DNA from 2 places in the Candidatus Pelagibacter sp. HIMB1746 genome. Region 2 is predicted to be linked to the other one. Evidence: riboswitches for the same ligand, from Rfam matches in the RefSeq annotation. Region 2 holds a riboswitch; the other holds the start of a gene.

Region 1 (3,415 bases), on a different contig from region 2:
GGATTTTTGGGTTGGTACATGGTATCAAGTGGATTAGTTGAAAGAATAGATGTTAGTCATTATAGACTAGCAATACATTTGGTAACAGCATTTATCATTTTATCAATTGTATATTGGCAATTTTTAAAGTTATCATCCTCTTCAAATCAAACAATTTCAATTAATCTTTTTATAGTAAAAATTTTTTTAGTTTTATTATTTTTGCAATTAATTATAGGTGCTTTTGTATCTGGTATGGATGCTGGTAAAATCTATAACACCTGGCCATTGATGGGAGTTAATTATTTTCCTGATGATAGTAGTTTTAAAGAGTTTTTGAATTTGAAAGTTTTTGATAATCCCTCTATTGTTCAATTTATACATAGAAATTTAGCATACTTGATTATTGTCTTTTATGCCTTAATCCTCTTTAAGGTAATTAACACTGGAAACAAAAAATTATACAAACCTATCACTGTAATTGGTTTGACTTTGGCATTTCAAATTTTTCTTGGTGTGATAACTATTTTATCTGGAGTAAAAATGTTATTTGCATCTTTACACCAGATAAATTCTATTTTGATAATACTTTCAACTTTGTATTTTTTATTTATCTCAAAATACAAAAGACAGATTAATTAATTTCTATTTGTAGACATATAAATAAAATTAACTAACTGCTTTTAAATTACCTTTTGATGATTTGTCTAAAGCTTGATCTAAATCATCGATGATATCATCTATATGTTCCAAACCAATACAAAGTCTAACATATCCAGGGGTTACACCTGAAGCAGCTAATTCATCCTCATTTAATTGACTGTGAGTAGTTGTTGCTGGGTGTATTGCTAAACTTCTAGCGTCACCTATATTTGCAACGTGGTAAAACATTTTTAAAGCCTCAATGAATTTTTTACCAGCTTCGATACCACCAGATAATTCAATACCAACTAAAGCACCATTACCATTTTTAAGATATTTTTTTGCTCGACTTGATATCTCTTCATTATGTTCAGTGGAATAAATTACTCTCTTAACTGCTTTATGATTTTTTAAGTACTCAACCACTTTTGCAGCATTATCACAGTGTTGTTTCATTCTTAAAGCAACTGTTTCAAGTCCTTGTATGACGCCAAATGCATTATCCGGAGAAAGAGCTGATCCTAAATCTCTTAATAGGGTTACTCTTGCTCTAACTGCAAAAGCAACATTTGCACCTGTTAATTCGGGCACAGCTTTACCCCAAACAACACCTCCATAACTTGAATCAGGTTCATTAAATAGTGGCTGTCTTTTTGGATCTGCTGTCCAATCAAAATTTCCACCATCTACTAGTGCACCCCCAACTACTGTTCCATGACCTGCTATATATTTTGTTAAAGAATAAACAACCACAGCAGCACCATGTTCAATTGGTTTACAAATTACAGGGGCAGCAGTGTTATCTAAGATTAATGGAATGTTATATTTTCTACCAATATCTGAAACCTCTTTAATTGGAAAAACTCTTAAATATGGGTTTGGTAATGTTTCTCCATAAAAAGCTCTAGTTTTATCGTCTATTGCTTTTTCAAAGTTTTTTGGATCTGAAGGATCTGCATATCTTACTTCTATACCAAGCTTACTTAAAGTATGCGTAAATAAAGAAACTGTTCCACCATAAAGATCTGTTGAACTAACAATATTATCTCCAGCTTGAGCAACGTTTAATATTGCAAAAGTAGAAGCGGTTTGCCCAGATGCTACAGTTAAACTTGCAAGACCACCTTCAAGAGCAGCGATTCTCTTTTCCAACACATCGTTAGTCGGATTCATTATTCGTGTATAGATGTTTCCAAACTCTTTTAACGCAAATAAATTAGCTGCATGTTCAGTGTTATTAAATTGATACGAGGTTGTTCTATAAATTGGAACTGCTACTGAATTTGTAGCTGGATCACTTCTGTAGTCTCCACCATGTATCGCAATAGTTTCTGGATTATTTCTTTTTGTACTCATTTTTACTCCTTTTTTAGTGCTTTTGCTTTATGCAAGGCGCACAATACAGTTCAAATGCCTACCGATATAATTTTATGAAAATTCCATTTTAGCAGTTTTATGCCCGCAATAGGATCAAATCGGCAAGTTATAAATAGCATATTAGTTATGTTTTACAAGCTAAATATAAAATTGACTTTGAATAATTTAATAGTATTAATCCTCGCACAATGACAAAATTCACAAAAAAAGATCAAGTTACTTCATCTTGGTACGAGATAGACGCAAAAAATGCAGTTGTTGGAAGATTAGCGACTGTTGTATCTAATATTATTAGAGGCAAAAATAAGACTACTTATACACCTCACATGGATGATGGAGATTTTGTTGTAGTAAAAAATATCGAACAAGCAAAATTTACTGGCAAGAAGTTTCAAAACAAAAAGTACTATAGACACACAGGACATCCTGGTGGAATTAAAGTTACCACACCAGAAAAACTTCATGAAAAAAAACCTGGAGAAACTTTGAAATTAGCAGTTAAAAGAATGTTGCCTGGTGGTGTTTTGGGTAGAAAACAACTAACAAAATTAAAAATTTATTCTGGAAGTGAGCATCCTCATGCTGCACAAAACCCAAAAGTTATAGAATTAGATAAACTAAACAATAAAAACATTGCAAGAAATTAATATGGAAAACTTACAATCAAACACAAAAACTCCTAAGCTAAAATTAGATTTTAAAGATAGTAAGTATGCAACTGGTAGAAGAAAAACTTCAATAGCAAAAGTTTGGTTAAAAAAAGGTTCTGGTAAAATTTATGTTAATGGCAAATTATATAATGAGTATTTTGCTGATGAAATTCACAAAATGCAAATTACAAGACCTTTTGAAATTATAAATCAAGCTACAGATTATGATGTTAGATGTAGTGTAAAAGGTGGCGGACCTACAGGTCAAGCTGGAGCAATGGTTCATGGTATTTCTAAAGCTTTGGTTCTCTTTGATGAAAATTTAAAAACAACATTGAAAACTGAAAAGCTTACAACCAGAGATTCTAGAGCTGTTGAGAGAAAAAAACCTGGTAGAAGAAAAGCTAGAAGAAGCTTCCAGTTTTCTAAAAGATAATTTTTTTTACAATTTAAACTGCTATAATAAAAAATGCCTAAGCTTAATGCATTAGTTGCCGGATCTACAGGATATATTGGTGTTCAATTAATTAAGTTATTAATTAACCATAAATATATTAATATTAAATATCTATGTGGAAACTCGTCTGTTGGAAAAAATATTTCTAATTATGATAAATCTCTGTCAAAAAAAAAATTACCTAAAATCGTAAAATTTAATCCTAAACTGTTAAATAGTATTGATGTTGTCTTTACAGCTCTACCAAATGGTGAAGCTCAAGATATAGCAAAAAAACTTAATGATAATGTTACTTTAATTGATTTAGCAG
Region 2 (3,415 bases):
GTTTATGATTAATATCTAATTGATGTTTAAGAATACCATCCCAAGCATCTGTTACTCCTCCTGAGGATCCTGGTAAAGCAAATATATATTTACCATTTGATAGAACTGCGCAAGCTCTGGATTGAATTGAAGACGTACCAACTGTTTTTAAACTAATAGTTCTAAAAACTTCGCCAAATCCTGGAATATGTTTATCTGCTATTTCATCAACAGCCTCAGGTGTAATATCTCTTCCAGTTAAACCTGTACCACCAGTTGTAATGATAACATCAATATCTTTATGACTAGTCCAATCTTTTAAAATTTTAACTATATCTGCTTTATTGTCTTTACAAATTTTTCTATCAATTAATTGATGATTGGCCTCTTTAATTTTTTCAACCAAGATCGCACCAGATTTATCGTTATCAATTGTTCTTGTATCTGTTACAGTTAGTAAAGCTATATTTACAATCATAAATAAATTTTTTTAATGATTATACTTACAATATTTTTTTTTATAACTGCAATATTATATTCAAGTATAGGATTTGGTGGTGGCTCCACTTATCTTGCTTTACTTTTAATTTGGGATATCCCTTACTATATTTTTCCAATTTTAGCTTTGATTTGTAATATTATTGTAGTTTCTGGAAATTCTATAAATTTTTTAAAATCAAAGAATATTAATTTTAATTTACTTTATCCTTATTTAATTGGTTCTATACCTCTTGCTTTTATAGGAGCATCGATCTCTATTGACAAAAATTTATTTGAAATTTTACTTTTCTTTATTTTAATATTAGCTGGAATTTTTTTACTTATTGAAAGCAAATCTTTTAACAAACAAGAAATTGTTATTAAAAAAATACCCCTAGTTTTATCAATATTAATAGGATCAATAATTGGTTTTATATCTGGTTTGGTTGGAATTGGTGGTGGGATATTTTTAAGTCCTATTTTATTTTTGATGAAAGCAGGATTTCCAAGGCATATAACAAGTACTGCATCTTTATTTATTTTAGTAAATTCAATTTTTGGTATAGGTGGACAATTAACAAAGGATATAGTCTTCGACGAATTTTTAAATTACTGGCCACTATTTATTGCTGTCTTAATTGGTGGCCAAATTGGAAGTTTTTTAAATATAAAATTCTTGTCTAACAAAATATTAGCTCTAATGACTGCATGTCTAGTAATTTTTGTTGCTATAAGAATGGGCATAACACTTATAGCATAAGTTGAATTAATTATTTTTTGATATATTTAATCTCTCATGAAAAATTTTAAACCATTTGGGCCTTCAATAGGAAAATCTAAAATTTCTAAAAAATTTTTAGAAAAACTTAACAAGGAAGTTGATACAAAAATCTTCTCAAAATCAAATGATTATAGTTCAAAATTAGCAAGTCAAATTAGAAAAGAAGTTCAAATTTCTAAAAGTTTTATAAAAAAAAATTTAGAAAAAGAATTAATAAAAAATATTAAAATTTTTCTAACTAAAGAACATATTAAAAAAATTAAAGAAATTAGAATTTTAAACCTGTGGGTCGTTAGCCAATATAAAAATGAGTATAATCCTATACATTATCATGAAGGCGACTTATCGGGTGTTGGTTATTTAAAAATTCCAAAACATATGACAAAAAATAAAAATGTTAAAAATAAAAAAATAAAAACCAATGGAACAATTGATTTTATAAATGGGCAAAAAGCTTTTCTTTCAAAAAGTATTTTTAATTTGATACCAAAAACAGGCGATCTTTTAATATTTCCCAATTACTTAATGCATACAGCATACCCATTTAATATTGAGCAAGAAAGAAGATCATTTTCTTTCAATGCTAAAATAATTTTTAATAAATAATTTACAAATTTTAATAATATTATATAAATCTAATTGCCGATTTGATCCTATTGCGGGCATAAACTGCTAAAATGGAAATTCCCAATAGATCTAATTAGCAAGGTAGTTGAACTATATTGTGCACCTGCATGTAGCTTAAGCACTAAAAAAGTGAGGATAAGATGGATAAAAATTTTTTTAAAACAACAAAAATTTTAGATGGTGGAATGGGTCAAGAATTATTGGCTAGAGGTATGGAACCCAAAGGAACTTTGTGGAGTGCAAATGCTTTAATTGAGGAAAAATACCACGACTTAATACTTAATATTCATAATGATTTTATTAAATCTGGAGCTGATGTAATTGTAACTACAACTTTTACAACGAGAAGAAAAAGATTGAGAGAAAATGGAATAGAAGATCAGTTTAAATTCTTAAATCAGAAAGCCTGTGAAATTGCACAAAAAGCTAAATTAAATAATCCACACATTAAGATTGCAGGAGGACTCCCGCCTCAAGATTTGACATATGAAGAAGACAAGAGAAGTGAAAAAGAAATCACAAAAGATCATTTGGAATTAGCACAAATACTAAACCCCTCAGTAGATTTTTTCTATTTTGATGTTTGGAGTAGTATCAAAGAAATTAGATGTGGAATAGAAGCTATTAAGAAATTTAATAAACCCTACTTAGTTGGGGTTCATATTTCTGAAGGAAACTCTTTACCAAGTGGAGAAAAAATTTCTGAAATTAATTCAATAATTACTGAAAATTGCCTAGGAGTAATTCTAGCATGTGTTTCGCCTGAAAATTATGAGAATAATTTAGATGAAATTCAAAAACTTAAAGTTCCATTTGGTTTCAAATTAAATGGATTTATCACAACTAAACCAAAAGGTGGTTATACTTCTCAGTATAAAGAAAATGATGGATCCAACCCCAATAGTTTTTTAGGTCAAAGAAAAGATTTAGATCCTGAAAAAATATCAAATTTTGCAAAAAAATTTAAAGAAAATGGAGCCACTATTCTTGGAGGATGTTGTGAAACTCGGCCTTCACATATAGAGGCAATAAAAAACATTATTTAAATTTTGTACCTTTTCTTACAAAATAGATACCTATAATAACTGCTATCAATGAAATTATAACTTTCGTTGTTATTAATTCTTTTAAAAAGATATAACTTAAAATGGTACCAAATATTGGAATTAAATAAGATACTTGAGATTGAAAAATTAAACCATTGTTAATTAAAATTCTAAATCTCAATAACCAAGCAATTCCAGTAGATACCAACCCAAGATAAATAACTGAAATAGTAGAATCTAATCTTGGTACAGTTTTCCAAGGTTGTTCAATCAAACATACTAAAGGTAATAATATAATAGTAGCCCAAATCAAAATTGAACTGGTTACATTTTCATTTTTTTTCTTACTTATTTTTAATGTTAAAAGACCTCCAATTACATAACAAGTAGCACCTAACAAAATTAATAATGCTGAAGTAAAGTTATTTTCATTAATTAATAAATTATCTGAAAATAAATAAACTATTCCTGAAAATCCAATTAGAACTCCTGTTGTTCTAAT

The links. A riboswitch is a leader RNA that binds a small molecule or an ion and turns the genes downstream of it on or off. The one in region 2 is predicted to bind S-adenosylmethionine.
Region 1: linked by a shared signal. The riboswitch ahead of ACTTBM_RS02675 (O-acetylhomoserine aminocarboxypropyltransferase/cysteine synthase family protein) and the one ahead of ACTTBM_RS05460 (homocysteine S-methyltransferase family protein) in region 2 are both predicted to bind S-adenosylmethionine.

Annotation. Positions count from the first base shown of each region.
Region 1 covers NZ_JBNAJZ010000001.1:474,476-477,890, forward strand. Annotated here, with positions in the region: gene ACTTBM_RS02670 (COX15/CtaA family protein) at 1-621, shown strand, start outside; gene ACTTBM_RS02675 (O-acetylhomoserine aminocarboxypropyltransferase/cysteine synthase family protein) at 649-1,977, opposite strand; SAM riboswitch class V at 1,980-2,046, opposite strand; gene rplM (50S ribosomal protein L13) at 2,187-2,645, shown strand; gene rpsI (30S ribosomal protein S9) at 2,647-3,084, shown strand; gene argC (N-acetyl-gamma-glutamyl-phosphate reductase) at 3,118-3,415, shown strand, end outside.
Region 2 covers NZ_JBNAJZ010000003.1:255,082-258,496, forward strand. Annotated here, with positions in the region: gene ACTTBM_RS05445 (molybdenum cofactor synthesis domain-containing protein) at 1-457, opposite strand, end outside; gene ACTTBM_RS05450 (sulfite exporter TauE/SafE family protein) at 473-1,219, shown strand; gene ACTTBM_RS05455 (putative 2OG-Fe(II) oxygenase) at 1,256-1,846, shown strand; SAM riboswitch class V at 1,938-2,000, shown strand; gene ACTTBM_RS05460 (homocysteine S-methyltransferase family protein) at 2,008-2,913, shown strand; gene ACTTBM_RS05465 (DMT family transporter) at 2,906-3,415, opposite strand, start outside.